Regions from separate parts of the Streptomyces sp. Qhu-G9 genome, predicted to be linked through region 2. Evidence: riboswitches for the same ligand, from Rfam matches in the RefSeq annotation. Region 2 holds a riboswitch; each other region holds the start of a gene.
What was found. Region 2 has a riboswitch for cyclic di-AMP ahead of O1Q96_RS15855 (C40 family peptidase). Riboswitches for the same ligand answer to the same signal wherever they lie in the genome.

Region 1: another riboswitch for cyclic di-AMP. It lies ahead of O1Q96_RS40625 (LysM peptidoglycan-binding domain-containing protein); the one in region 2 lies ahead of O1Q96_RS15855 (C40 family peptidase).
Region 3: another riboswitch for cyclic di-AMP. It lies ahead of O1Q96_RS40145 (C40 family peptidase); the one in region 2 lies ahead of O1Q96_RS15855 (C40 family peptidase).

Annotation. Positions count from the first base shown of each region.
Region 1 covers NZ_CP114283.1:8,766,394-8,775,774, forward strand. The annotation lists gene eno (phosphopyruvate hydratase) at 1-259, opposite strand, end outside; gene O1Q96_RS40625 (LysM peptidoglycan-binding domain-containing protein) at 670-1,368, opposite strand; cyclic di-AMP (ydaO/yuaA leader) riboswitch at 1,373-1,543, opposite strand; gene O1Q96_RS40630 (transglycosylase family protein) at 1,745-2,668, opposite strand; gene O1Q96_RS40635 (cytochrome P450 family protein) at 2,876-4,162, opposite strand; gene O1Q96_RS40640 (nucleoside triphosphate pyrophosphohydrolase) at 4,242-5,228, opposite strand; gene O1Q96_RS40645 (SurA N-terminal domain-containing protein) at 5,279-5,926, opposite strand; gene O1Q96_RS40650 (serine/threonine-protein kinase) at 6,155-7,636, opposite strand; gene O1Q96_RS40655 (hypothetical protein) at 7,675-8,265, opposite strand; gene O1Q96_RS40660 (N-6 DNA methylase) at 8,409-9,381, opposite strand, start outside.
Region 2 covers NZ_CP114283.1:3,179,267-3,188,647, forward strand. The annotation lists gene O1Q96_RS15810 (helix-turn-helix transcriptional regulator) at 1-754, shown strand, start outside; gene bioD (dethiobiotin synthase) at 767-1,486, opposite strand; gene O1Q96_RS15820 (adenosylmethionine--8-amino-7-oxononanoate transaminase) at 1,488-2,792, opposite strand; gene bioB (biotin synthase BioB) at 2,785-4,011, opposite strand; gene O1Q96_RS15830 (8-amino-7-oxononanoate synthase) at 4,230-5,366, shown strand; gene O1Q96_RS15835 (DUF397 domain-containing protein) at 5,347-5,571, opposite strand; gene O1Q96_RS15840 (helix-turn-helix domain-containing protein) at 5,581-6,438, opposite strand; gene O1Q96_RS15845 (ATP-binding protein) at 6,702-7,145, shown strand; gene O1Q96_RS15850 (DUF6328 family protein) at 7,182-7,703, opposite strand; gene O1Q96_RS15855 (C40 family peptidase) at 7,795-8,268, opposite strand; cyclic di-AMP (ydaO/yuaA leader) riboswitch at 8,272-8,451, opposite strand; gene O1Q96_RS15860 (hypothetical protein) at 8,821-9,129, opposite strand; gene O1Q96_RS15865 (ATP-dependent Clp protease proteolytic subunit) at 9,137-9,381, opposite strand, start outside.
Region 3 covers NZ_CP114283.1:8,650,230-8,659,610, forward strand. The annotation lists gene O1Q96_RS40135 (M23 family metallopeptidase) at 1-1,593, shown strand, start outside; gene pcrA (DNA helicase PcrA) at 1,856-4,342, opposite strand; cyclic di-AMP (ydaO/yuaA leader) riboswitch at 4,834-5,005, shown strand; gene O1Q96_RS40145 (C40 family peptidase) at 5,013-6,170, shown strand; gene O1Q96_RS40150 (hypothetical protein) at 6,280-6,633, opposite strand; gene O1Q96_RS40155 (C40 family peptidase) at 7,091-8,152, shown strand; gene O1Q96_RS40160 (LuxR C-terminal-related transcriptional regulator) at 8,286-9,047, opposite strand; gene O1Q96_RS40165 (ATP-binding protein) at 9,044-9,381, opposite strand, start outside.

The DNA of each region.
Region 1 (9,381 bases), 5.6 Mb from region 2:
GCTCGGTGGCGTCGTAACCGACGAGCTCCGGGCCGATCTGCTCGATGACGGCGAGGACGGCCTTCTCGACACCCTTGCCGAGGTAGCGGTTGGGGTCTCCGTCACGGAGCTCAACAGCCTCGAAGGCACCGGTGGAGGCGCCGGACGGGACGGCGGCACGACCCGTGCTGCCGTCGTCGAGGCCGACCTCGACCTCGACCGTGGGATTGCCTCGGGAGTCCAGGATTTCCCGGGCTACGACGACGTCGATGGACGGCACGAGCATCTCCTTCTGGGATGTGACGCAAGCTACGCCGGGCCGAAGGGGCCCGGTTGGGCGCAGGCCTGGGGTGGCCCTGCGGGACGAGCCTAACCGGCCGCCGGGGATCGACCGGCCTTCGACCGTCCCCTGGACAGAACCGAGAGTAAATTGTTTCCGAACGGAACAAAGCGAGAACGAAAAAAGCCCCGCCCCGGTGCGTACGGGGGAACACGCACCGGGGCGGGGAGCCCGTGGGGGACGGGGGTGGCCCTCACGAGACCTCCACTATGGGGGACACGGATGTGAGGGCGCTGTGGTTCAGCCGCGATTCGACGGCGGGCCTCAGTTCCGGCCGAGGCTGAGCGGCCAGGGCCTCGGCCGGGACAGGGCGCCCGCACGGTCGAAGTGGGGGTCGCGGCCGCCGGATGTCAGCTGAGGTGGAGCTGCTGACCCGGGAAGATGAAGTCGGCGTCGTCGACGATGTCGTCGTTCAGCTTGTACAGCTTCTGCCAGCCGCCCTTGACCTTCTCCTTCGTGGCGATCTCGCTGAGGGTGTCGCCCTTGACGACCTTGTACTCGCCGTCGCCCTTCTCGACCTTCTTGCCGGTCGGGGTCTCGACGGTCTTCTTCGCGGTCGAACGCTCCTGGGAGCGCGAGGCACGCTGCTCGGAGGACTGCGAGTCCTGCTGCTGCGACTGCGAGGTGCTCTGGCCGGAGTCGCCCGAGCCGGAGGGGGCCGCGCCACCGCCGGTCGAGGCACCCGAGAGGCCCACGCCACAGCTCGGCCAGGCACCCTTGCCCTGGCCCGCGAGGACCTTCTCGGCGACGGCTATCTGCTGGGACTTGGAGGCCTGGTCGGCGGTGGAGGCGTACGAGGTGCCGCCGTACGCGGCCCAGGTGGAGGCCGAGAACTGCAGGCCGCCGTAGTAGCCGTTGCCGGTGTTGATCGACCAGTTGCCACCGGACTCGCACTGGGCGACGGCGTCCCACTCGGAGGCGGTGGCGGCGGAGGCTCCCGTGGCGCCCATCAGCGGGACGGCGACGGCGGCGGTGGTGACACCGGCCAGCGTGGCGATGCGGGTGGCCTTGGACGGGCGGCGGTGCTTGCCCTTGCGGTAAAGCAGCATGAAGTGATCCCCTCACCGACGCCTGCGAGGTGAGCTGTCGGGTTCGGGCCGAGTGAGTTGCCCGGCCGCGCGACACTGCTGTCACGCGGCTTAACCCCAAGCCGTACCTGGTCTCGACGACCGGGCCCGGCACTTACCTTGGGTCCCCCGCTCCTGCCTACGGCGCTTGACGCGACGACTGTTCCCGTACGGCCGTTGGCAGGATTCGGCGTTGCGACCGTCGGGGCTCACGAGTGGCGAGCGGTCACGACCGTAGACACGGAATCCACCGGATTTCAAAGACGATCAGGCTCTTGAGATCCATGTCTCACTTTCACCAAACCGGACATTCAGCGCGAACTACCGCTGGTTTTCGCCCGATTCGGCGCCTTGGTCACTACTTGCTCGCCGCGGGCTCACTGCCGAGGTCGAGCCTCTGACCGGGAAGGATGAGGTCCGGGTCGGAGCCGATGGTCTCCTCGTTCGCGGCATAGAGCGCGCGCCACCCGCCCTTGAGGTCAAGGGAGTCGGCGATGCTCCAGAGACTGTCCCCGGAGTGGACCCCGTACGAGCCGTCCTCGGTCGCGACGCGCGAGGTGCTGTCCCCGCGGGAGGCGTGCCGGCCGGTGGAGTCGCCCCCGCGGGCACCGGCGGCGTCGTCGGCGCTGCCGCCGCGATGGCGGCCGGATCCGCCCGCGTCCGCCGAAGCGTCGCCGCTGCGGGACGACTTGTCCGAATCGTCACCGTTCGCCGCGCTGCCCTTGGAAGAGCTGTCCGAATCCTGTGCGTCCGCGTCGGCGTCGCTACCGGAGTCGTTCGAGGAACTCGTACCGTTGTCGGCGGACGAGTCGGACTTCGTACTGTTGTCACTCTTTGTCGCGTCCGGGTCGGGCGACGGACTGGCGGAGTCCTCGGCGAGGCCCGTGTCGACGTCGGCCGAGTCGGAGCCCTGCGTCAGGCCGGCGACGAGACCGCAGGTCGCCCAGGCGCTCGTCCCCTTGGCCGCGAGGACCTTCTCGGCGACGGCTATCTGCTGCGAGCGGCTGGCCTGGTCGGCGCTCGGCGCGTAGTCGAGACCGCCGTGCCCCTCCCACGTCTCCTGGCTCATCTGGAGTCCGCCGTAGAGGCCGTTGCCGGAGTCGGCGCTCCACGAGCCGCCGCTCTCGCACTCCGCGACCGCGTCCCAGGTCGTACCGCTGGCGGCACTCGCACCGGACGCGCCGAGCAGGGGGATCGCGATGGCCGATCCGGTCACGCCCGCCGCGACGAGGAGCGCCGGAGCCTGGCGGGGGCGACGGTGACGACCGTTCCCGGAGAGCATGCGATGGCCTTTCAGGTGACAGCAGGGAATGCGCAAAGGGCAAGCGGATGCTGCCGTTTGCGACTGCTGCGACGGGTGGGACCAGCCGCATTGATGGGTGAACGTATAGGCACTCGAACTCTTGTCACAAGTCGATGCAGGGCGGATAACGTGAAGATCACAAAGTTGACGGCGTCTCATGTTTCGTCAGGCTCGGTGACGGCCCTCTCAGGACTTCGCGACCGGGGTGAACTCCACCGGAAGCGTGCGCAATCCCCGCATGATGAGCCCCCCACGCCACCTCAAATCTGCCGAATCCACCGCGAGTTGCAGGTCGGGGAGGCGGGTCAGGAGCGTGTTCAGCGCGGTCTGGCCCTCCAGCCGGGCCAGGGGCGCGCCGAGGCAGTAGTGAATGCCGTGGCCGTAACCGAGGTGCTGGTTGTCACGGCGGGAGAGGTCGAGGGTGTCGGGATCCCCGAACCGCTCGGGATCGCGGTCGGCCGCCGCGAGCACGACGAGTACGGGGTCTCCGGCGGCGATGTCCTGCCCGCCGATGCTGAGCCGTTCGGTGGCGAAACGCCAGGTGGCCAGCTCCACGGGCCCGTCGTAGCGAAGCAGTTCCTCGACGCCCGTCTCCAGGAGGTCCGTGTGCCCGGCCGCCAGTGAGCCCTGCAGCCGTCGGCGCTGCTCGGGGTGGGTGAGCAGCGCGTACGTGCCGTTCCCGATCAAGTTCACGGTTGTCTCAAAACCAGCGAACAGAAGGATGAAGGCCATCGCCGCGGCCTCGTTCTCGGTGAGGTGCTCGCCGTGGTCCGAGGACCGGATGAGACCGGAGATGAGGTCCTCGCCCGGGGCGGGCCGGTCCGTGAGTTCCTCGCGCTTGCGGTGGATGAGCTCGGCGAGATAGCCACGCATCTTCTTGACCGACCGGGCGACGCCGCCTCTCGGTCCTCCCCCGTGCCGGATCATCATCCCGGCCCAGTCCCGGAAGTCGTCCTGGTCCTCGCGCGGGACGCCGAGGAGATCGCAGATGGCGTAGATGGGGAGCGGGAAGGCGAACTCGTGGATGAGGTCGGCCTCCCCCTTCTCCGCGAACCCGTCGATCAGCCGGTCCGTCAACTCCTGGACCCGGGGCGCGAACTCGGCGACCCGCCGGGGCGTGAACGCCTTGCTGACGAGCCGCCGGAGACGGGTGTGGTCCGGAGGATCGATATTGAGCAGATGCGTCATCAGCTCGGCCTTCCGCTCCCCCGGAATGCCCGTCTTGCCCTTCGCGTGCGCCGGCTCGGCATGATGCGCGGGGTTCTTGCTGAGCCGGGCGTCGGCGAGGGCCTGCTTGGCGTCCGCGTACCGGGTGACCAGCCAGGCCTCCACTCCGCTGGGCAGCTTCGTCCTGTGCACGGGCGCGTGTTCGCGCAGCCACGCGTACGCCGGGTAGGGGTCGGTGGCGAACTCCCAGGTGAAGAGTTCGGGGGCGGGATCCCCCGCGGGCGGCTCGGCAGGTGTTTCGGTCACCCCTCGACGGTATCGGCAGGGGTGACGTGAGCCCGCCCGGCGTCTGCACGGCCCGCGCCCGCCCTCCGGGGCCGGACGGTCAGGCCTCGCCGGCCCGTATCGCGTCCCGGTAGACCCGCGCCGCCGCGCGCAGTGCCGCCTCCGGGTCCACGCCCTGTTCCTCGGCCCGCACCGCCAGGGCCAGCAGTTCGTAGCCGACGCCCTCGCCCCGGGGCAGGGCGACCTCGAGGCCCGCCGTGCGGGCGCGGGACGCCAGCTTGGCGGCGAGCGCGAGGCCGGGCTGGCCGAGGGGGACGCCTTCCGTGACGGACGTCCGCTGCTTCTCCACCGCCTTGGTGCGCAGCCAGTGCTCCTTGACCTCTTCGGGGGTCGAGGCGCTCTCGTCGCCGAACACGTGCGGATGGCGGTGGATCAGCTTGGTGACGATGCCGGCCGCCACGTCGTCGATGGAGAAGGGCTCCGATCCGTCCTCCGGGCTGCCCTCCTCGGCGATCCGGGCGTGGAAGACGACCTGGAGCAGTACGTCGCCGAGCTCCTCGCGCAGCTCGTGCCGGTCGCCCTCCTCGATGGCCTCGACGAGTTCGTACGCCTCCTCGATGCCGTACTTGGCGAGGCCCTTGTGGGTCTGCTGGGACGACCAGGGGCACTCGACGCGGATGCGGTCCATGACCTGGACGAGGTCGAGGAGCCGGGCGCCCGGCAGGTCGTAGGAGGCGGGGAGCAGTTCGAGGTCGGGCATCGGGACGCGGCCCGTACCGGCGAGGCGGGCCAGGCCGTCGGTCAGGCGCGGTTCGCCCTCACCGGTGGCGACCACCGCGACCGTGTGCCCTCCGGCGCAGGCGTCGACCAGCTCCTGGGCGTCCGGCGCGACTTCGTCGACTTGGACGCCTGCCTCGCGCAGGTACGGCAGCTGGGGGTGCGCGCCGTCCGCGCACAGGACGCGGTCGGCGCCGTGCAGCGCCTGCCATGCGGGCCAGGACAGCAGTCCGGGCGCGACGCGGTGGCTGGTGGTGAGCAGGACGATGCGCCCCGGGCTGGATGCGTTCACACCCCGAACGTAACCCACGCCGCCGACAACATGGTCATGACTGTGGACGGCGCGGGGGCGCCCCGGGGCTAGGCCGATTCCCGGCTTCCCGCCGACGTGACCTCGCGCAGCCACGGCAGCTTGGCGTCGACGCGGCTGCTCTTCTCGACGTCCCAGGTGCCGTAGCGGGGGTTCAGGTCGACGCCCAGCTTCTTGGACGCCTCCGACAGCGCCTTCCAGAAGGCGGGCCGGCTGGTTTCCGTGCCGAGCGCGGTGGCCAGCTTCTGGGCCTCGATCTGGACGCGGAGGTTGTCGTCGAGCCGCTCCGGCGGGACCCCGTACTGCTGGAGCCAGGCCACCTCCAGTGCCTTGGCGTCGCCCGCCTGCTGTTCCAGACCCGCGCGGGCCTGCTGGATCTCCTTGCGGGTGACGGTCACACCGGCGTCCTTGGCCGCCCGGTGCAGGACGCGGTCGAGGACCATGCCGTGCAGGGTGTCGCGGGTGAGGCCGCCGGACTTGGCGATGGCCTGCTCGTACTGCGCCTCGCCCGTGGTGGCGGCCCGCTGTGCGGTCCGTACCTCGTTCACCCGGTTCTCCAGCTGGGAGACCGTGATGCGGTCGGCGCCGACGACGGCCGCGGCACCGGGGTGCGCGTCGTTGCCGCAGGCGGCGAGGAGGGGGGCCGCGGTGACGAGTGCGGCGGAGAGGAGGAGCGCGGTGCGACGGCGGCGGTGCAAGGAGAACCTCCTGTAGGAGATTGTGCGGCGGTGCACAAAGTCTTGCGGTGATCGATGGTAGGCAGGGGACCGGCTCTCGGCCACCCATTCGACCCAACGATTCGCCTGGACTTCGGGCACCGTTGCGGAGTCGTCTCCATCCTCACGCGCCACGGCGGTTGCGGGCGGTGACCTCGACCGGCGCGTCCCCGTGGGCCGGGATCGGGCCGCTCGCCCCGGCGGAAGGCGTCAGCCCCGGACCTGGCCAAGCCACTGGAGGGTCCGGCTGATCTCCGCGACCAGTGGATGGCCGGGGCCCCGCAGCCTTTCGACGTCGTACTGGAGCCGGGCCAGGGTGTCGTGGGCGGCGGCCCGGTCGCCGAGGGCGAGGAGCAGGTGTCCGATGCGGCGGCGCACCTCGAAGGACAGTTCGGCGTCCTGGGCGACGTACTGGTTCTCGTAGTACGGCAGCAGGGCGCGGTACTCGGCGAGCGCCGCGGCGGGTTCGCCGAGCTGTTCGAGGCACTGGGCGGCCTCGTAGCGGAAGCGCAGGGACTGGGGGTCGGCCTGGCCGGCCTCGGTGGCCCGCTCGTCGGCGAGGCGGCGCAGCTCGGGCAGGGCGCGGCGGTACTGGCCGTCGTCCATGAGCGTGGCCGCGTACTGCTTGCGCAGGGTGCGGACGACCGGTGAGTGCTCGCCGTGCTGGGCGGCGGCGGCCGGGAGGATCTGGCCGAGGATGTCGACGGCCTGGGTGATGCGGCCCTCGCCGAGGAGGCGCTTGACCTCGTCGACGGCTCCCGCGACATCGGGTTTGTCGACGGCGGGCGCGGCCTGCGGCTGCGCCGCGGGCGTGCGGGCGCGGTCCGGCCAGGGGGCGTGCGGGCGCAGGAAGGGGCGGGTGGGATCGAGCGGGCCGCCGGTCGGGACCCCGCGCGCGGGGAGCAGCGGCAACAACTGCTCGTACGTCTCCTGCGCGGAGTCCGGGCGGTGCTGGGGGTCCTTGGAGAGCAGCCGCAGCACTAGGGCCTCGAGCGCTTCGGGTACCTCGGGGCGCAGTCGGCGGACCGGCAGGGGCGGCTCGTAGAGGTGCCGGTGCAGCACGCCGAGAGCCGTGGAGCCCGAGAACGGCACGTCCCCGCTGAGGAGTTCGTGCAGCAGCACCCCGAGCGCGTACAGGTCGGTGTACGGGCCGACCGCGCCGCCCATCGCCTGTTCGGGGGCCATGTAGGCGGGCGATCCGATGGGCGAACCGGTGTGCGTGAGGCGGGTCGTGTCCGTGTCCATCACCGACGCGACGCCGAGGTCGAGGACGGTGACCGTGCCGTCCTGCTTGATCATCACGTTGCGTGGCTTGAGGTCGCGGTGGACGATCGGCACGGCGTGCACCGCGGAGAGCACGGCACACAGCTGCGCGGCGACCGAGACGGCCCACTGCCAGGGGTACGGGTCGTGTTCGGCGAGGTGGTCGGAGAGGTCGGCCCCGTCGACGTACTGCATGACGAGGAACAGTTCCTCGCCCTCGCTGCCCGCGTCGTGGACCGTGACCAGGCCCGGGTGGTCGACCTGCGCGGTGACGCGGCACTCGCGCACGAAGCGGCGGCGCAGCTCGTCGGCCTCCTGGCCCGCGACCTTGTCCGGCCGCAGCAGCTTGACCGCGACGCGCCGGTCGAGGCGCTGGTCGTACGCCGTCCACACCTGGCCCATGCCGCCCTGCCCGATGAGCGTGGACAGTTCGTAGCGGTCGGTGATCACGCGTCCCGGTGCCGCGGTCACCTGCCGTCCTCGTGCTTGCGCAGATAGTCGCTCAGCTCGTCGAGCTCGGCGCGCACCTGGTCGATACGGGCGGGCGCGGGGCGCTGCGGCGGCGGGGTCGGCGCGGCCGGCTGGGGCTGGGGTACCGGCGCCATCGGCGGCACCGGCGTGTGCGGGCCGGTCGTGGAGGCGTACGGCGACTGCGGGTAGCCGTACGTGGACGTCGGGGTCTGCTGGTGCGGGGCGTATCCCGCTGCCGCGTAGCCGAGCTGGTGGAAGTGGCGGATGTCCGCCGCGAGGTAGTACGAGATCACGACCACGAGCGAGCCCAGGAGCAGGGCGAGACCCAGCCAGCCGCCCACCGTGTGGATCTCCTCGCCGGGCTCGGTGCCGATCAGGACGAGACCGAGGACCTCGGCCGCGAAGGTGGCCACGAACAGGCCCCAGTCGAGGGACTTGCGGGTCACGAGCGCCAGGCGCAGCATCATCGTCCAGCCCAGCAGGCCGAAGCTGCACACGGAGATCACCACGAAGAACACGCGCAGGAAGACCAGCAACCCGGTCGGGGGTGGCGGCTTCACCGGCTGCGCCTGGCCGTGGCCTTGCATGGTTGCTCCTGGAGGCCTGATGGGGACGGACGGAGGTACGGACGTACGAGTGCGGAGTCCGAGCGTATAGGCCGACAAGGACAACTGGTCCCGGGTTGTACCGAACCGTTGTCGTGCTGATCACCCGGCCCGCCCCACCGGTCTCAGCCGGGCTCGACGGTGCCGTCCGTCAGGCCGTCGTACATGCCGCGCACCAGCTGCTCCCCGAGGCGTCCCGCGAGCCGCAGCGCCTCCTCGAACTCGGCGAGCGCGCGGAACCGTTCGCCGTACGTGCGCTGCTGTTCCAGCGGCAGCCTGGGCAGTTGGAGACGGCGTACGTCGAGCCGGGTCGCGGTGGACGCGTAGCTGCTGGCCTGGCGGTTGTTGGCGGTGCCGCGCAGGAACCCGGCGAGGAACCACGGGTCGAGCGCGGCCGGGTCGGGCCGCAGCAGCGCGAGGTTGCGGCCGAGGGCCGCGCCCGCGGTCGCCCCGTCGACCACACGCGCGACGGAGCCGCCGCCGAGCACGGGCACGACGACGTCGCCCGGCTCGGTGAGCACGGGTTCCTCGTCGCTCTCGGGCAGCGTTCCGGACGGTGCCGCTCCGGCGAGGACGTCGTGGTCGGTGAGGACGGGCACGCGCGCGTGGCCGCCGTTTCCTCCCGTACGCAGCTGGAGTGCGCCCCCGCGCGCGAGTTCGCCGATCGTGGTGAGAGGCCAGCGGGTGGGCCCGCGCGGGTCGGCGGGAGGCGGGGTGAGGCGGCCGGTCAGCCGGAGGGTCTCGCCCAGTCGGTCGCGCACGTCCGCGAGCCGTTCGGCACCACCGGCCTCGGAGGGCGGCAGATGGCGGGCCGGGGCCAGGTCGACGTCGTCGTCGAGGAGTTCGATGACCGGTACCGAGCGGCTGAGGCCCGGCTGCTCCGGCGCGGTGCCGGTCCGGTCGAACGGGCGCCAGGCGTCGAGGACGGCGGTGCGCACGGCCTGCCAGTCGAGGCCGCCGCGGGTGTCCGCGGTAAAGGCGCCGGTGTCGGCGAGCAGCACCTCGGGCTGGGTGGGCTGGGCCGTCACGGCGGGCCTGCGCAGCACCCACAGATGCAGCGGAATGCTGTACGGGGGTGCCGCGCCCGGCGGCAGGGCG
Region 2 (9,381 bases):
CCTGGAACGCGGCCTCGGTCTCCCCGCCGCCCTCGCCCTGTGGGCGCTCGCCTTCCTCGACCTCAGCACGGGCCGGTACGCGGCCTCCGCGTCCCGGCTGCGGGCGCTCGCCGGGTTCGGCCCCGGGCACGGGCACCGGGCCGTCCGCCACCTCGCCACCCCGCACTACGTGGAAGCCGCCGTCCGCACGGGGGACACCCGGGTCGCGCGCGCCGCCCACGCCGACTACGACCGCTGGGCGAGGGCCGTCCGCAGCCCCGACGACCTGGCCCTGAGCGCCCGCTGCCGGGCCCTGCTGGCCACCGGCCACGACGCCGCCGACCACTACCGGACCGCTCTCGGCCTCCACGCCGACGGGACCCGGGACTTCGAACGCGCCCGTACGGAACTCCTGTTCGGCAGCGCCCTGCGCCGGCTGCGCAACCGTACGGAGGCCCGTGACCGGCTGCACAGCGCCCTCGAGGCGTTCGAACACTTCGGCTCCCCGCACTGCGCGGCCCAGGCCAGGGCCGAGCTGCGCGCACTGGGCGAACCGGCCCGGCCCCAGGCCGCCGCACGGCCCTTGGCCGCCGTTCTCACCGCCCAGCAGCTGTTGGTGGCCCGCATGGCCGCCGAGGGCGCCACCAACCGGGAGATCGCGTCCCGCCTGCTGCTCAGCCCCCGCACCATCGACCATCACCTGCGCGGCGTCTTCACCCGTCTCGGCATCCGCTCACGCATAGAACTGGTCCGTCTCCTGGCCTCGGAGGACTGAGCCGGAGGCGGGTCAGCCGCCGGTCCGCTCCGCCGCAAATGCCTCCGCGTCCCACGTGCCCCACAGACGCGGTGCCAGCCAACTGCCCGCGCTCGCGCGGAAGACGGAGGCGGGAAGCCGCCCGGCGCCCCCGGGCAGGGCGCCCAGCAGAGGCGCCCCCGCCACCACGGGAAGATCGGCCAGATTGCAACGCGACGCGAGATCGGGCTCGTCCGGCCAGCTGCCCACGACGACGCCGAGCAGGTCGAGCCGACGGAACCGCAGTTCGCGGGCGGTCAGCTCCGTCGTGTTGAGCGTGCCGAGCCCGGCCGAGGCCACCACCAGCACCGGCGCGTCCAGCAGCCGCGCGGCGTCCGCGAGCGTGCCGCCCTCGTCGTCGAACCGTACGAGCAGCCCGCCCGCCCCCTCGACCAGCACGAGATCGTGCGCCGCGGCCAGCTTGCCCGCGGCCTCCGCCACCTCCTGCGGCCGCACCGGCGCGAGACCGGACCGCCGGGCCGCCGTGGCGGGCGCCAACGGCTCGGGATATCGGGCGAGTTCGACGGACGTCACCGCGCCCGCGAGCCGTGCCACCTCGTCGGCGTCCCCGCGCTCACCCGGCACCACACCCGTCTGCGCGGGCTTGAGCACGGCCACCGACAGGCCGGCCGCGACGGCCGCCGCGGCGACGGCGGCGGTCGTGACGGTCTTGCCGACCTCCGTACCCGTTCCCGTGATCACCAGCACCGTCATGTCAGCCCTCCCGCGCCGCCGCGCACACGGCCGCCGTGATCCGCGCCAGGTCGGCGTCCCCGGTGACGTACGGCGGCATCGTGTAGACGAGGTCCCTGAACGGCCGCAGCCACACGCCCTCGCGCACCGCCGCCCGGGTCGCGGTCGCCATGGCCGCCTCGTCAAGGGCATGGTCCAGTTGTACGACCCCGATGGCCCCGAGCACGCGTACGTCCCTGACGCCCGGCAGCTCCGCCGCCGGAGCCAGCCCGTCCCGCAGGCCCGCCTCGATGCGTTTGACCTCGGTCTGCCAGTCCTGGCCGAGCAGGAGGTCGATCGAGGCACAGGCCACCGCGGCGGCGAGCGGATTGCCCATGAAGGTCGGACCGTGGGCGAGGACCGGCACCTCGCCCCGCGAGATGCCCTCCGCCACCCGCGAGGTGCACAGCGTGGCCGCCATCGTCATGTATCCGCCGGTCAGCGCCTTGCCCACACACATCACATCGGGCGTCACACCCGCGTGCCCGGCCGCGAACAAAGTCCCCGTACGTCCGAAGCCCGTGGCGATCTCGTCGAACACGAGCAGCACGTCGTGGGCGTCGCACGCCTCGCGCAGCACCCTCAGATACGCGGGTGAGTGGAACCGCATCCCGCCCGCACCCTGCACCACGGGCTCCACGATCACGGCGGCCAGCTCGTGCGCGTGCCGCTCGATCAGCGCACGCAGATGGTCGGCGTACGACTCCTCGTACGCGGCCGGCGGTGCGTCCGCGAACACCTGGCGCTGGAGCACGCCCTGCCACAGCTCGTGCATCCCGCCCTCGGGATCGCACACCGACATCGGCTGCCAGGTGTCCCCGTGATAGCCGCCGCGCCAGGTCAGCAGGCGCTGCTTGCCCGGCCGCCCGAGCGAACGCCAGTGCTGGAGGCACATCTTGACCGCGACCTCGACGGACACCGATCCGGAGTCGGCCAGGAAGACATGCTCCAGTCCTTCGGGGGACATGTCGACAAGACGCTTCGCCAGCCGTACGGCGGGCTCGTGGGTGAGCCCGCCGAACATCACATGGCTCATCCGCCCGAGCTGGTCGCGGGCCGCCTCGTTGAGCGCCGGGTGGTTGTAGCCGTGGATCGCCGACCACCAGGAGGACATGCCGTCGATCAGCTCGTCCCGGGCGCCGGCCAGCCGCAGCCGCACCCCGCTCGCCGACTCCACGACAAGGGGTTCCTGCCGGCCGGGCATGGGCCCGTAGGGATGCCAGACGTGCCGCCGGTCGAGCTCCAGGAGTTCGGGCACGGAGAGGCCCAGGACGTGCGGGTCAGGCATTGGGGGCGAGATCCGTTCCGGCACCGCGGCGGCGTACCGCGACCAGGTCCGTACGGGCCTCGGCGGGAACCCGCGTGCCTGCCGGGGCCGGCTCGGCGGCGGCCGGACCGCAGGGGCCGCATCCGCCGCCCTCGTGCGAGCCGCAGCCCGCGTCCGCCTCCGCGTGCGAGCCGCATCCGGCCTCGGCGCGGGAACCGCACCCCGCGCCCGCCGCGGCCCGGTGCTCCGGGAGCGTCACCTCGCCGGCGCCCTCCACCTCGAACCCGGCGTCCGCGATCATGTCCAGGTCCGCCCTGCCCGCCTGTCCCTCGCTCGTCAGGTAGTCACCGAGGAAGATCGAGTTGGCGAGGTGCAGGGCGAGGGGCTGCATCGTACGGAGATGCACCTCGCGGCCGCCCGCGATCCGCACCTCGGCGTCCGGGCAGACGAAGCGGACCATCGCGAGAATGCGCAGACAGCGCTGCGGGGTGAGGTTCCACTCCTTGGCGAGCGGGGTGCCCTCGAACGGGATCAGGAAGTTGACCGGGACCGAGTCCGGGTCGAGCTCCCGCAGGGCGTACACGACGTCGACGAGGTCCTCGTCGCTCTCGCCCATGCCCGCGATCAGCCCGGAACAGGCGGACAGACCCGCGGCATGCGCCTTCTGGACCGTGTCCACGCGGTCGGCGTACGTGTGGGTGGTGGTGATCGCCTCGTACGTCCCCTCGGACGTGTTGAGGTTGTGGTTGTAGGCGTCGGCGCCCGCCTCGCGCAGCCGCTCGGCCTGGCCGTCCGACAGGAGCCCGAGGCAGGCGCACACCTCCACGCCGTCGTGCCGGTCCTTGATCGCCTTGATGGTGTCCGAGACCCGGTCGACGTCCCGGTCGGTGGGACCGCGTCCGCTCGCCACCAGACAGACCCGCTTGGCGCCGCCCGCGAGCCCGGCGGCCGCGGCCTCGGAAGCCTGGTCGGGCTTGAGCCAGGTGTACTTGAGGATCCCGGCCTTGGAACCGAGCCGCTGCGAGCAGTACGAGCAGTCCTCGGGGCACAGGCCCGACTTCAGGTTGACGAGGTAGTTGAGTTTCACCCGCCGGCCGAACCACTGCCGGCGTACCTTGCCGGCCGCGGCCACCACATCGAGGAGTTCGTCGTCGGAGGTGGCCAGCACGGCCAGCGCCTCGTCGCGGGTCGGCAGCTCGCGCCGAAGCCCCTTGTCCACCAGCGTGTTCAGCAGGTCCATGAGGTCCGATCCTGGCCTATCCGACCGCACCGGGCCAAGGAGGGACCGGACAACAGAGACGGTTCGAGGTGTGGGTATTGCCACATCATGGCCCGCTGGTGGTCCGGCTAGGGTCTGTGCGTTGCCTACAAAAGGCCGTGGGGGCCGCCGGGCGGAACGTCATGTGCCGGCACTCCATGCAACACCCGCACACCCGCACCTGATGGCCCGGAGGACACATGGCGCGATCGCCGTTCGAGTGGATCGACGAGCAGGCGAGGGCGCGCCACCGGGCCGGACTGGTCCGCACCCTGCGTCCGCGCCCCGCCGACTCCGCGCTGCTCGACCTCGCGGGGAACGACTATCTGGGCCTGGCCCGGCACCCCGAGGTCACGGAGGCCGCCGCCCGGGCCGCCCGCACGTGGGGCGGCGGCGCCACCGGCTCCCGGCTCGTCAGCGGCTCCACGGAACTACACACGGAACTCGAACGCGAGCTGGCCGGATTCTGCGGCTTCGAGTCCGCCCTCGTCTTCTCCTCGGGGTACGCGGCCAACCTCGCCGCCGTCACCGCGCTGGCGCCGCACGGCTCCCTCATCGTCTCCGACGCCGGCAACCACGCCTCGCTGATCGACGGCTGCCGTCTCGCGCGCGGCACCACCCAGGTCGTCGCCCACGCGGACCCCGAGGCGGTACGCAAGGCGCTGGACACGCATGCCGGGCCCGCGATCGTCGTCTCCGACACGGTCTTCTCGGTGGACGGCGACGCGGCCCCGCTGGCGGGCCTGGCCGCCGCCTGCCGGGCATCCGGCGCGGCCCTGGTCATGGACGACGCGCACGGTCTGGGCGTCCTCGGCGACGGCGGCCGGGGTGCCGCACGGGCGGCGGGACTCGCGGGTGCGCCCGACGTCGTCACGACCGTCACGCTGTCGAAGTCGCTCGGCAGCCAGGGTGGTGCCGTCCTCGGACCGGCCCACGTCATCGACCACCTGGTGAACGCGGCCCGCACCTTCATCTTCGACACCGGTCTGGCCCCCGCCGCGGCGGGCGCGGCCCTGGCGGCCCTGCGTCTGCTGCGCCGGGAGCCGGAACGGGCCGCCCGCGCGCGTGCGGTGGCGACGGCTCTGTACGAACGGCTGACGGCCGAGGGACTCGAAGCCGTACGGCCGGACGCCGCGGTCGTCTCCGTGCGCGCTCCCTCCCCGGAGCAGGCGGTCCGCTGGGCCGCGGACTGCCGTGCTGCGGGACTGGCCGTCGGCTGTTTCCGTCCCCCGTCGGTACCGGACGGCATCTCACGGCTGCGGCTCACCGCCCGCGCGGACCTCACCGACGGACAGCTCGACCAGGCCGTGCGCGTGATCATCGAAGCGCGGCGATAAAGCCCTCCCAGGCGGCGGGGGCGAAGAGCAGGGCGGGGCCCGGCGTGTTCTTGGAGTCCCGTACCGCGAGCAGACCGGCCCACGGGCCGGAGCCGGGACGGGCTGTCTCGACGCAGTTGTTCATTCCCGTGCTGCGGCTGCTGCGCTGCCACCGCACACCGTGCAGATGAGTGCTGGAAGGTACGTACCGAGGCATGGCGGGCATGGTGCCTCCTTATGCGCCGTCAGCTACACCGGCGATGAAATCCAACGTGTCCTCGGGCGAAAGGGCGTGGACCTGAAGGGAGTCGAAGGCCTCGCTGTAGGCCTGGAGGTCTTCTTTCCGTTCGAGGTAGAGGCTACTCGTCAAGTGGTCGAGAACAACCACATCCAGATCAGATTTGCTCGGAAACGAAAAAATAACGAAGGGCCCGGTGACTCCGATGTGGGCCCCAACTCCGAACGGCAGCACCTGAATCCGCACGTGGGGGAGTTGCGCGGCCTCGCGGAGCCGCTCCAACTGCTGTGCCATGACCTCCGGTCCGCCCACCGTTCGCCGGAGCACCGCCTCGTCGAGGACGGCGCTCAGCCGGAGCGGTGGATTCGAACGCAGGACGTCCTGGCGTGCGAGGCGCACCTCCACCAGGGCGTCGACCTTGCTGTCGGGCGCCCCGTCCACGGCGGCGCGCGTCACCTCACGGGCGTACTCCGGTGTCTGCAGGAGCCCCGGCACGACGGAGTTCTCCAGCGTGCGCATCACGCCGGCCTGCGACTCCAGACTGATGAAGTCGCTGTAGGTGGACGGCAGAAGCCCCCGGTAGGCCCGCCACCAGTGCTGCCGGCCGTCGTCGTCAGAGCCCGCCAGTGCGACGAGCAACTCGTGCAGTTCCACGTCCCGGACGTCGTACGCGTCCAGGAGCAGCCGTACGTCCGCGGGCTTGACCCCGCTGCGGCCGGTCTCGATCCGGCTCACCTTCGACTGGTGCCAGCCGACGAGCCGGGCCGCCTCACCGCTCGTGAGGCCCGCAAGGGCACGCAGGGCGCGCAGTTCGGCGCCGAGTTTCCGTCGGCGCACCGCGGGACCGTACTGCATGGCCGTCTCCTTCCGACCGTCGCGCCGACGCTATGACGTCCGGCATCACGCCGACGGTAGAGGACGAATCGGCGGCCCGCCCAAATACGGTCGGCGGTCGTAGAGTTCACCGCTTCGAGCGACAGATATATGCATATCTTGGTGGATCGGCACCGTGAACGGCGAGGTAGTGGCACTCTGGCGCAAGCACCAGTCCGGGACCGTACTCGAATCAACCGCTTCGTGTCGGACTCCGGTCCCGTGGGGAAAGGGACGACGTCGCCATGGCAGACCACCAGGAAGCATCCGTCACTCTGCCGAGCGATCCCGCCTCGGTCCACGCCGCCCGCACGTACGTCACCGACGTCCTGGCCGAATGGGGGCTTCCGTCCGGCTCGGAGGCCGCCGACACCGTCCGGCTCATCGTCTCCGAGCTCGCCACGAACGCCGTCCAGCACACGTTCGGGCAGTCACCCACCTTCACGGTGGACATCGCGCTCGACCGTGACGAACAACTGCGCATCGGCGTGACCGACAGCCACCCGCGCTTCCCCAAGCGACTGCCCGCGGCGGTCCAGCAGGACAACGGCCGCGGCATGGTGATCGTCCGCTGGCTCACCGTCGAGTGCGGTGGCAAGCTCACGGTCCGGCCCACGAGGGAGGGCGGAAAGACGGTGTCGATCATGCTGCCCTGGACCGTTCCGGTGGCGCCGGTACCGGCGGACTGAACCTGTCCCCTCCGAAGCCGGGAACGCCGGCCTGAGCTACCCGTCCTCCGAGCCGTCCTCGTCCTTCCCGTTCGCGCCTTTGACGGTGGCGCGCTTCACCAGGTAGGGCATGACGGCCCACAGGCCGGTGCACACGAACAGAGTGGCCGAGCCCGCGGCGATACCCTCGGCCCGGTCCACCGCCACGTCCACGACGAGCAGGACGGAGCCGGACAGGGCGAGCGCGAGGGCGGCCATGCCGAGCTGCGCGAGATGCGACGACACGTGCACGACCTGAGGCTTGGCGCCCTGCTGGAAGAGCCGGCGGTGCAGTGCGGCGGGGGCAGTGAAGAGGGTCGCGGCCAGAACGGACAGCAGCAGCGTGGTGACGTACGTGGCGCGCTGCATCGCGTCGAGGGAGGGGAACCGCGGGGTGAAGGCGAGGGTCAGCAGGAAGGCGAAGAGGATCTGTACGCCGGTCTGCGTGACCCGCAGCTCCTGGAGGAGCTCGTTGAAGTTGCGGTCGGCGCGCTCGAGTCGGGTCTCGTTGCGCTCCTCGTGGTGGTGACGTTCGGCCATAGCTGAACAAGTAACCGTTCAGCCGCGAATATCACGCCACGGCCCCTCACGGGGTGGCAGCGGCGATCGCCGCTGCCACCCCGGGGGCAGGTCACCTCACCCGGCCGTACCAGACGCTCTTCGTCCAGATCTTCTGGAGCTTCACCACTTCCCCGGTCTTCGGGGAGTGCCAGATCCGTCCCTTCCCGGCGTAGATGCCGACGTGGTAGACGTTCCGGCCGGAGTGGAAGAAGACGAGGTCCCCCTGCTTACGCTTCGAAGCGGAGATGTGGTTCGTCTTGTTGTACTGCGCCGCGGCCGTTCGGGGCAGGCTCTTGCCCGCCTTCTTGAACGAGTAGAGCGTCAGGCCGGAGCAGTCGAAGCGCTTGGGCCCCACCGCTCCGTACTTGTAAGGGGAGCCCTTCTTCGAGGCCGCCACCTGAAGTGCCTTCGTCGCGGGTGTGGCCGCTTCCGCACCGGACGCGAAGCCCGGGGCCACAATGCCGCCGCCGACAGCGGCGATGGTCAGAGCCGATGCGGTACCGGCCCTGGTGAACAGCGACGGGACACGATTGAGCGCAGTCATGCGCAACCCTTCGTCAGCCGCCTGTGAAGGATGACCTGTCGGATTCGGGCTGGCGAAGTTGCCCGGCCGCTGCTGCGGCTTCACCCCAAGGGCTGCTCGGCCCGGTCATGGCGTGACCGTTCCGGCGACCCGTCGTGCTTGGGTCCTCCACTCCTGCCGATCCACTTCTGTCGACCTGTCATCCGGGCGGCGGCAGGACTCGGCGTCCGCCCGGATCGCCCCGCCGCTTGTGGCGGGGTCTTGTCGTCGGAAGGGATCTTGACGCACTGATGTCCCAAAAGCCGAGCGGAATCGGCGATTTGTGGGCTTACTCACCACTCACCCGTTCGGGTGGACAGCCCTTTCCATTGAAGGCGTCGAGAGGGCGGGGGACCCCCGTACCAGCACCGGAACGGGTTGTTCCGCCCTGGTGGTGCGCGTGCTGCGCAAGTTCCGGGGGCCTGAAGAAGCAGCCCCGTCTACGCCATCCGGGGGTACACCGTTTGGTCCGATTCAACCCTTGCCCGGACGCCTCGTCAGATGCCCGTGTGACGCCGGGCCGGTGGCTGTGCGTCAGGTGCCGGAGCCGGGCGGCAGGGCGACCCGGCCCGCCCGGCGCTCACCGTCCAGGACGCGCAGGGCCCGCGCCAGGGTCGGCGCGTGCACCTCGTGCTCGCCCCGCTGGTGCATCAGCGTCAGGGCGTCGCGCAGTGCGGTGGCCCTGCCGACCAGGGCCTGGGCCGCACGCAGTCCGCGGTAGGTGTCCCCGGAGTGTGCCGGGTTGATCCGGCCGAGCAGGTCGACCACCTCCAGGTAACGGTCGATCAGCTCGGCCTCGGCCCGGGTCAGCGCCGGCAGCGGGGGCAACTCGGGTGGGAGCACCGGCGGTTCACCTCGCGCCGGGTGTGCCGAAAGCCGCTCGGCGGCTCGGGACGATCCGGTCGATCAGGCCGTACTCCAGCGCCGCCGGGGCGTCGAGGATCTTGTCCCGCTCGATGTCCGCGCTCACCTGCTCGCGGCTCCGGCCCGTGTGCAGCGCGAGCATCTCCTCCAGCCGGGTGCGGGTGCGCAGCAGTTCGTCGGCCTGGATGGCCAGGTCGGACGCCTGCCCCTGGACGGGCTCGGAGAACGACG
Region 3 (9,381 bases), 5.5 Mb from region 2:
GGCCAGCAGGGAGTCCCGTACGGCGACTTCACCATGTGCGACGGGTACCCCGCCACCGGTTTTGATGCCTCCGCGTCCGGCTCGTACGGAACGACGGGCAGTTACGACACAACGGGCGCCTACGCGACGACCACGTTCGACACCGATCCCCTCTTCGGCGACCTTCCCGGCAACGGGAGTGGAACCGACGGAAGCGGCGGTACGGGTTCGTACGACGCCGCGACGGGAGCGTCGCAGGGCGGTGGCTGGGCGCATTCCACCGGTGGCCACCAGACACTGAACTACGACCCGTACGCGGCCCAGCACCACGCCGCCTACGAGACCGGCAGCTATGACACGAGCGGTGTCTGGCCGGATGCCGGTTATCAGCAGCTGGGCGAGATCCCGACACAGGCCGGGAACCCGGACGGCACCGGGCAGTGGGACGCGAACGCGTGGCTGCAGGCCGACCCGGTCGACCCCACCCAGCAGTGGACCGCGCCGACCTTCGAGACGGGCACCTACGACGCCACGGCCTGGAACTCGGACGGCGGCGAGCAGCACCAGACCCGGACCCAGGTCCACCAGCCGGTGCAGACGGACCACGAGTCGTACGACCACCAGGACACGCACGACGGTCAGGTCCCGTTCGACCAGCAGGCCACCAGCACGTTCGAGCAGCTTCCGTATGAGGAACAGGCCACCGCGCAGGACGACTTCGGCCACTCCGACCGGGCCGACGACGTCGCGGACGCTGATACCCACGCTCACGACGAGTCCCCCCTTCCTGACGGCGCCGAGGAGACCGCTCCCGCCGCCACCGCCGCGCCGGGCTCCCGTGCCGCGTCCCGCGCGGCGGGCCGTTCCGCTTCCTCCCGGTCGCGCCGCCGCACCCCGCCCAAGCGTTCCGCGCTGCTGACGATCGCCGTTCCGTCGGCGTGTGTGATGGGCGTCGCCGGTATCGCCGCCGCATCCGTGACCGGTGGCGGCGGCGAGGACGAGGTGCAGACGACAGCCGCCGCACCCGATGTGAGCGCCGTGCAGCCGTCGGCCGCGAACAACCAGCTGGACACCCAGCTCGAGAACCTCTCCGCGGACGCGGACGACTTCGCCGACCGGGCGAGCCGGACGCAGGAACGTATCGACCTGAAGGCCCAGCAGGTCGCCGAGAAGCAGAAGGCGGCGGCGGAGGCGGCCCGCAAGGAGCGGCTGCGTCCGAAGTTCGCGCTGCCGGTCGCGCGGCACGGGCTCAGCGCCTACTACGGCCAGGCCGGCATCAACTGGATGTCCGTGCACACCGGCATCGACTTCCCCGTCTCGTACGGCACGACGGTGATGGCCGCGACGGACGGGACCGTCCGTACGCAGTGGAACAGCGCGTACGGGAACATGATCATCGTGACGGCCAAGGACGGTACGGAGACCTGGTACTGCCACCTCTCCACGTACAAGGTCGCCTCGGGGACCGTCGTGAAGGCCGGCGACCCCATCGCGTACTCCGGCAACTCCGGCAACTCCACCGGGCCGCATCTGCACTTCGAGGTACGCCCCGCCGGCGGTTCGGCGATCGACCCGCTCCCGTGGCTGCGCAGCCACGGACTCAGCCCGACCTGAGCCGGCCTCCGGCAGGACCGCCGAGGCGGCCGTCAGAGCCGGGTCGGACTGTGCGGACTCCTCGGACTCCTCCGGCGGCGCCACCCTCCAGAACCCGTCTATCGGTCTGAACGGCCTCGTCCTCGGATCCCGGACGGGCCGCAGGCTCGCGATCCCGCCCTCGAAGAGCCCCTGACCGCCAGGCGACCCGCAGATCTCCCGGCATCCCCGGACCGTCAGGCAGCCCAAGTCCCGCGGGCGGCTCCGAGGGCCCGGGGGAGGGCTACAGCTTCTCCACCGGCGCGTAGCGCAGCAGCAGACGCTTCGGCTTCTCCGCGCCGAAGTCGACCGTCGCCTCCGCGTTCGCCCCCGTGCCCTTCACGCCGACCACCGTGCCGAGGCCGAACTGATCGTGTGTGACGCGGTCCCCGACGGCCAGCGACACCACCGGCTTCTCCGCGGCACCCCGCCGTGTCGCGAAGCCGGACGCGCCGGAGGCGGCCGAGCGGGAGCGGGAGGAGGACAGGGAGGCCGCCACGCCACCGGCCGGACCGGAGGGCACCGCGCCCATGGACCCGGTGCGCTTCCAGTCCAGATGCGTGTCCGGGATCTCCTCCAGGAAGCGGGACGGCGGGTTGTACGAGGGCTGCCCCCAGGCGCTGCGCATCGACGCCCGCGTCAGGTACAGCCGCTCCCGCGCGCGCGTGATGCCGACGTACGCGAGGCGCCGCTCCTCCTCCAGCTCCTTGGTCTGGCCGAGCGCGCGCATGTGCGGGAAGACGCCGTCCTCCAGGCCGGTCAGGAACACCACGGGGAATTCGAGGCCCTTGGCGGTGTGGAGGGTCATGAGCGTTATCACTCCGGACCCGTCGTCGTCCTCGTCCGGGATCTGGTCGGAGTCGGCGACGAGCGCGACCCGCTCCAGGAACGCGGAGAGCCCGGCCGGCGTCTCGCCCTCACCGGCCTCCTGCTCGAACTCCAGGGCCACCGCGGCCAGTTCCTGGAGGTTCTCGATGCGGGTCTCGTCCTGCGGGTCGGTCGAGGCCTGCAACTCGGCGAGGTAGCCGGTCCGTTCGAGCACCGCTTCCAGGACCGTCGCCGGGCCCGCGCCCGACTCGACGATCGTCCGGAGGTCCTCCATCAGCGTGTTGAACCGCTTGACGGCGTTGGTCGAGCGGGCCGCCATGCCGTACGCCTCGTCGACGCGGCGCAGGGCCTGCGGGAAGCTGATCTTCTCGCGCTGGGAGAGCGCGTCGATCATGGCCTCGGCGCGGTCGCCGATGCCGCGCTTCGGCACGTTCAGGATGCGGCGCAGTGGTACGGAGTCCTCCGGGTTCGCGAGCACACGCAGGTACGCGAGGACGTCCCGGACCTCCTTGCGCTCGTAGAAGCGGACGCCGCCGACGACCTTGTAGGGCAGGCCGACACGGATGAAGACCTCTTCGAAGACACGGGACTGGGCGTTCGTACGGTAGAAGACGGCGACGTCGCCCGCCTTCGCGTCGCCCGAGTCGGTGAGACGGTCGATCTCGTCGGCGACGAACTGGGCCTCGTCGTGCTCCGTGTCGGCGACGTAGCCGGTGATTCTGGCGCCCGCGCCCGCGTTGGTCCACAGGTTCTTGGGGCGGCGCGATTCGTTGCGCTCGATGACCGCGTTGGCCGCGGTGAGGATCGTCTGGGTGGAGCGGTAGTTCTGCTCCAGCAGGATCGTCGTCGCGTTCGGGTAGTCCTCCTCGAACTGGAGGATGTTGCGGATGGTCGCACCGCGGAAGGCGTAGATCGACTGGTCGGCGTCACCGACGACGCACAGCTCGGCGGGCTGGAGGTCGTCCTCGCGGGGCGGTACGTCGACCGGGTGCTCGGAGGTGCCGACGAGCTCCCGCACCAGGGCGTACTGCGCGTGGTTCGTGTCCTGGTACTCGTCGACGAGGACGTGGCGGAAGCGACGGCGGTAGTGCTCGGCGACGTCGGGGAAGGCACGCAGGAGGTTGACCGTCGTCATGATCAGGTCGTCGAAGTCCAGCGCGTTCGCCTCGCGCAGCCGCGACTGGTACATCGCGTAGGCCTGGGCGAGGGTCTTCTCGAAGCCGTCGGTGGCCTGGACGGCGAAGTCCTCCTCGTCGATCAGCTCGTTCTTCAGGTTCGAGATCTTGGCGCTGAAGGACTTCGGCGGGAACCGCTTGGGGTCGAGGTCCAGGTCGCGGCAGACCAGGGCCATGAGGCGCTTGCTGTCGGCGGCGTCGTAGATCGAGAAGGACGACGTGAAGCCGAGCTGCTTCGACTCCCTGCGCAGGATGCGGACGCACGCGCTGTGGAAGGTCATCACCCACATCGCGTTGGCACGCGGGCCGACGAGCTGCTCGACGCGCTCCTTCATCTCGCCCGCGGCCTTGTTCGTGAAGGTGATCGCGAGGATCTGGCCCGGGTGCACCCGGCGCTCGCCCAGCAGGTGGGCGATCCGGTGCGTGAGCACCCGCGTCTTGCCGGAGCCCGCACCGGCCACGATGAGCAGCGGGGAGCCGTGGTGGACCACCGCCGCGCGCTGGTTCTCGTTCAGCCCGTCCAGGAGGGCGGCCGGGTCCACGAGCGGCCTGGAGGCGCCGTCCCGGTAGTACCCCTCCCTGCTCGGCGGCACGTCGAAGCGACCGCCGAACAAGTCGTCCGGCACGGGATCCGGCGCCTGGTCCTCGGGCGGCGGCGGGGGCTCTTCCTCGTGGGCCTGCGAGGGCTTGAGGTCCGCCAGGAAGCTGTCGTCAAAGAGGCTGCTCATCGCTCTCCGAGTCTAGGCGCCCCCACTGACACCCCGCCGCCACCCCGGAAACTCGGCGGAATCCGAACGCGGCGGCCGCCCTCACCCGGCGACGCCCCCCCGGACGCGGGAGCCCCACAGGTACCGGGCACCCCCGGCCCCTCACTCTCCCCATCGAGCCCGTCGCGTTCCGTCACCGAGTCGCGTTCCGTCACCGAGCGGGCCGAGCCGGCCTGCGCGTCGACGTGGAACCACCTGCCCGCTCGCGCCTCCACGGTTCGGCGCTGCCGCCCAATTCTGGCTGATTGAAAGCCAACGCCCTCGCCGACCGGAAGCCACCCCTCCGGACAACTCAGCACATATCAGGGACAATTGACACCGGAGGGCAAGATCAAACTTCGAGGTCACGAAAATGTATCGGGCATTTCGCACATCAAACTTCACAGGAGCCACACGAATTGGCTAACTTTCCTGTAGGCCGCTCGACCCGCACCGGCGAACATCGCCGGGCCGAGCGGACTCCGCCGAATCCGGCACGCCTTCGCGGCCGCCGGAACCGGGGACCCAACCGATCCTGGGGTGAATCGGTCCGACTCCCTCGCGGGACAAGGACCGTAGGGCAAACCTTCCGAAGCACCCGCCCGAACCCGACAGCTAACCCGGTAGGCGGATCACGGAAGGAGACGCCCTCGTGGCGCCACACCGCAAGTCGCGGCCCCCCGGTCCCATGGGCATACGGACCCCGGCCCTCGCCACCGCGGCTCTGACCTCGGTGGCCCTGCTCTCCCAGACGGCGGACGCCTCGCCGGCCACGGAGCCCACGCCGAGCACGGAGGAGGTCCAGAAGAAGATCGACGACCTCTACCAGCAGGCCGGTACGGCCACCGAGAAGTACAACGCGGCCAAGGAGAAGACCACCAAGCAGCGCAAGCGCGTCGGCACTCTGCTCGACGACGTGGCGCAGCGCACGGAGAAGCTCAACGCCGCCCGCGAGGACCTCGGGACGTTCGCCTCCGCGCAGTACCGCACGGGAGCCTCCGCCCCCGACTCGGCGTCCCTCCTCCTCGCGGACAACCCGCAGGACTACTTCGACCGGACCCAGCTGATGAACCGGCTGACGGCCCGCCAGCAGCAGGCCGTCGACGACTACGCGACGCAGCAGGCCGCCACCACCAAGAAGCGGCAGGAGGCGTCCGAGGGGCTGGAGACGCTCACCACGACGCAGAGCACGCTGAAGACGTCCAAGGCCGATGTCCAGCGGAAGCTCGCCGAGGCCCGCGCGCTCCTCTCGAAGCTGACCGCCGAGGAGAGGGTCCGGCTCGCCGCGATCGAGCGGGAGAAGCAGGAGGAGGCCCGTCGCAGGGCCGACGAACTGGCCCGGCGGCAGGCGGCCGACGCGGACCGCCGGCGGCAGGAGGCGGCCGCACAGGCCCAGCCCGGCACGGGGACCTCCACGGGAACGGGAGGCGTGCCGGGCGCCGGCCCGGGTTCCGCCTCCACCGCCAAGGCCGACAAGGCGCTCGCCTTCGCCCGTGCCCAGATCGGCAAGCCGTACGTCTGGGGCGCGAGCGGCCCCGGTTCGTACGACTGCTCCGGCCTCACCCAGGGCGCCTGGAAGGCCGCCGGTGTCACCCTCCCGCGCACGACGTGGGACCAGGTCAAGACCGGTTCGACGGTCTCCTTGAACAGCGCTCAGCCCGGTGACCTCGTCTTCTTCTACGACGACATCAGCCACGTCGGCGTCTACATCGGCGACGGCATGATGATCCACGCCCCGAAGCCGGGCTCGTACGTCCGCGAGGAGTCGGTCTACTACATGCCGATCCACAGCGTGGTGCGGCCGGCGTAGAGGCGCCGCTCGGGGCGGGGGCCCAGGGGCCCTCGGGGCGGGAGGCACGACGGGGGGCACGGCACGCGCGCGTGCCCCGGTCCGGCCCGGGATCAGGCCCGGCCGGAGATCAGGTCCAGAGAACCGCGATGAAGATGTTCGCCGTGGTCAGTGCCCCGACCAGGCCGAACAGTTCCTTCTCCACCCTCTCCTCGTCGCGTTTCACGTAGACGAGGCCGAGGATCACGACCAGCAGCGCCAGTTTCACGCCGATCTTGATGTTGTTGACGGTCTGGTCGTCGGCCTGGTTCAGGCCGACGAGGACCGCGCCGGTGACCAGCATGGTCAGCGCGCCGTGGAGCATCGCGGGGGTGAAGCGGGCCGTGCCGTCGCCCATCGCCCTCATCTGGGTGAGGAATCCGCCCAGCAGGGAGGCGATGCCGATGATGTGCAGGGCGACGAAGACATGAATGAGTACGTCCATGAGCCCGGACCCTAACCGGACGTCCGGATACCGCCTCGCACCACCCCGGTCCGGACACCCCTGCGGCAGCCTGCTCGGCACCCCCTGGCGGAGCCCATAGCACCGTCCTGCGTGCCGCTCCCCCGCAATCCGCGCTTCGGTCAGCCCATCGCGCCAAGTCGGTGGCGCCTGGCCCGGATCGCGGTCGCATCCGGTCAGCCCGTGCCCGACTGTCACCACTTCCGTACATGCCGTTACCCCGGGCACATCACCAGGTTTAGCGTCCTTCCCGAGGTGACCGGCTTCCCACCACAACCGCCCGGGCCAGGGGCGGCTGCCGGCGCCACCGCCGAGAAGGGTCCGGCGGCGTCCCGCTCCCCCTGTGCGGGCCGCCGCCGGACGTGCAACCGGCCCCTGAGAACCGCCGCCTCGGACACATCGTGTCCCGGCGGCCGTACGGAAGGAACGTGGATCGCACGTGGCAGCGCACCGTAAGCCCAGACAGCGCTCACTCGGCGGTGGTACGGCCCGTACCGCCTTCACCATCGCCCTCGCGGGGGCGGCGAGCGCGACCGGGTTCGACGGGACCGGAGCCGCTTCGCCCGAGCTGACGCCGGCTCAGGTGAGGGCCAAGGTCGACAAGTTGTACCAGGAGGCGGAGGTCGCCACCGAGAAGTACAACGGGGCGAAGGAGAAGTCCGGGAAGGCGGCGGGGCGGCTCGGCACCCTGCAGGACGAGGCCGCGCGCAAGACGGAGCGGCTCAACTCCGAGCGGGACGCGCTCGGTTCGCTGGCGACCGCCCAGTACCGGGACGGGGGCGTCGATCCCTCTCTGGCACTGATGCTCTCCTCGGACCCCGACCAGTACCTGGAGGGGGCCGCGTTCGCCGAGCGCGCAGGCAACAGGCAGGCCTCGACGGTTTCGCGCGTACGGACCCAGCTGCGCGAGATCGAGCAGCTGCGCGGGGCCGCGCACGTCGAGCTCACGTCGCTGAAGGCGCAGCAGGCGGAACTGAAGCGGCACAAGAAGACGGTCACCGGGAAGCTGGGCGAGGCGCGCCGGCTCCTGTCGGGGCTGTCGGACGAGGACCGGGCGCGGATCGGTGCGGACGACGCGGACACCGCCCGCGCCTCACGATCCGCCCCGGCGCCGCGCGACCTGGGCGCGGGTAGCTCCGCACAGGCGCCCAACTCCCGTACGGCGGCGGCGATCTCCTACGCCTACGGGAAGCTCGGCAGCCCGTACGTGTGGGGTGCCACGGGCCCCGCCGCCTTCGACTGCTCGGGTCTGATGCAGGCCGCGTACCGCGCCGCGGGCCTCTCGCTGCCCCGGACGACGTACGCGCAGATCAACGCGGGCCGACGCGTGTCCCGGTCCGAACTGCAGCCCGGGGACCTGGTGTTCTTCTACTCGGGCATCAGCCATGTGGGGCTGTACGTGGGCAACGGACAGATGGTGCACGCGCCCAACCCGTCGGCGCCGGTGCGGGTGGCGCCGATCGACGAGATGCCGTTCGCGGGGGCCACTCGCGTGGCGTGAGCGGGCCTGCCTCGCCGCAGGCGTCGCGGCCCCCACCGGCCGGGACCGCGGCCCGGCCGACCTGCGTCGCGCCGCGGAGCAGGTCGGCACGTCGACCGCACGGACTTCCAGACCGTGCGGTGGAACCCTGCCGTCAGACCAGCCGTCGCGCTGTCGCCCACCGCGTCAGCTCGTGCCGGTTCGACAGCTGCAGCTTCCGCAGCACCGCCGACACGTGCGACTCGACGGTCTTCACCGAGATGAACAGCTGCTTGGCGATCTCCTTGTACGCGTACCCGCGGGCGATGAGGCGCAGGACCTCCCGCTCGCGCTGGGTGAGGCGGTCGAGGTCCTCGTCGACGGGCGGGGCGTCGGTCGACGCGAACGCGTCGAGGACGAAGCCGGCCAGGCGGGGCGAGAAGACCGCGTCGCCGTCCTGGACGCGGAAGACGGAGTCGACGAGGTCGGTGCCGGTGATCGTCTTCGTGACGTAGCCACGGGCGCCGCCGCGGATCACACCGATGACGTCCTCCGCGGCGTCGGACACGGACAGCGCGAGGAACCGCACCGGCTGCTCGGCGTCGGCCATCAACGGCGAGCAGCGGCGCAGGACTTCGACCCCGCCGCCGCCCGGCAGGTGCACGTCGAGGAGGACGACCTCGGGGCGGGTCGCGGTGATGACCGTGACCGCCTGGTCGACGTCCGCGGCCTCGCCGACCACTTCGACGCCGGTCCGCTCGGTCTGCCCGATCTCCGCCTGGACTCCCGTACGGAACATGCGGTGGTCGTCGACGAGGACCACGCGCACGTGTCGTCCGGGGCCGGTGACGGCCGGATCGGGGGCGCCGGCCGCGCCCGCGCCGGGCGCACCGGCGTCCGGCCCGGCCGCTCCGGTCGGTTCGTTCGCGTCGCTCATGTCTCCGCCCTCTCCATCTCCAGCTCGACCTCCGTGCCGCCGCCCGGCACCGCGCGCAGCCGCGCCGTCCCGCCGTTGCGCTCCATGCGGCCGATGATCGATTCTCTGACGCCCATGCGGTCGGCGGGTATCGAGTCCAGGTCGAATCCGGGACCGCGGTCCCGGACCGACACGAAGACGGTCCTTCCCTCGACCTCGGCGAAGACCTGCACCGCGCCGCCCTCGCCACCGTACTTGGCCGCGTTCACCATGGCTTCCCTCGCGGCCTGCATCTGGGCGCCGGTCCTGTCGTCGAGGGGGCAGTCGCCGACGACCACGACCTCGATGGGAACCC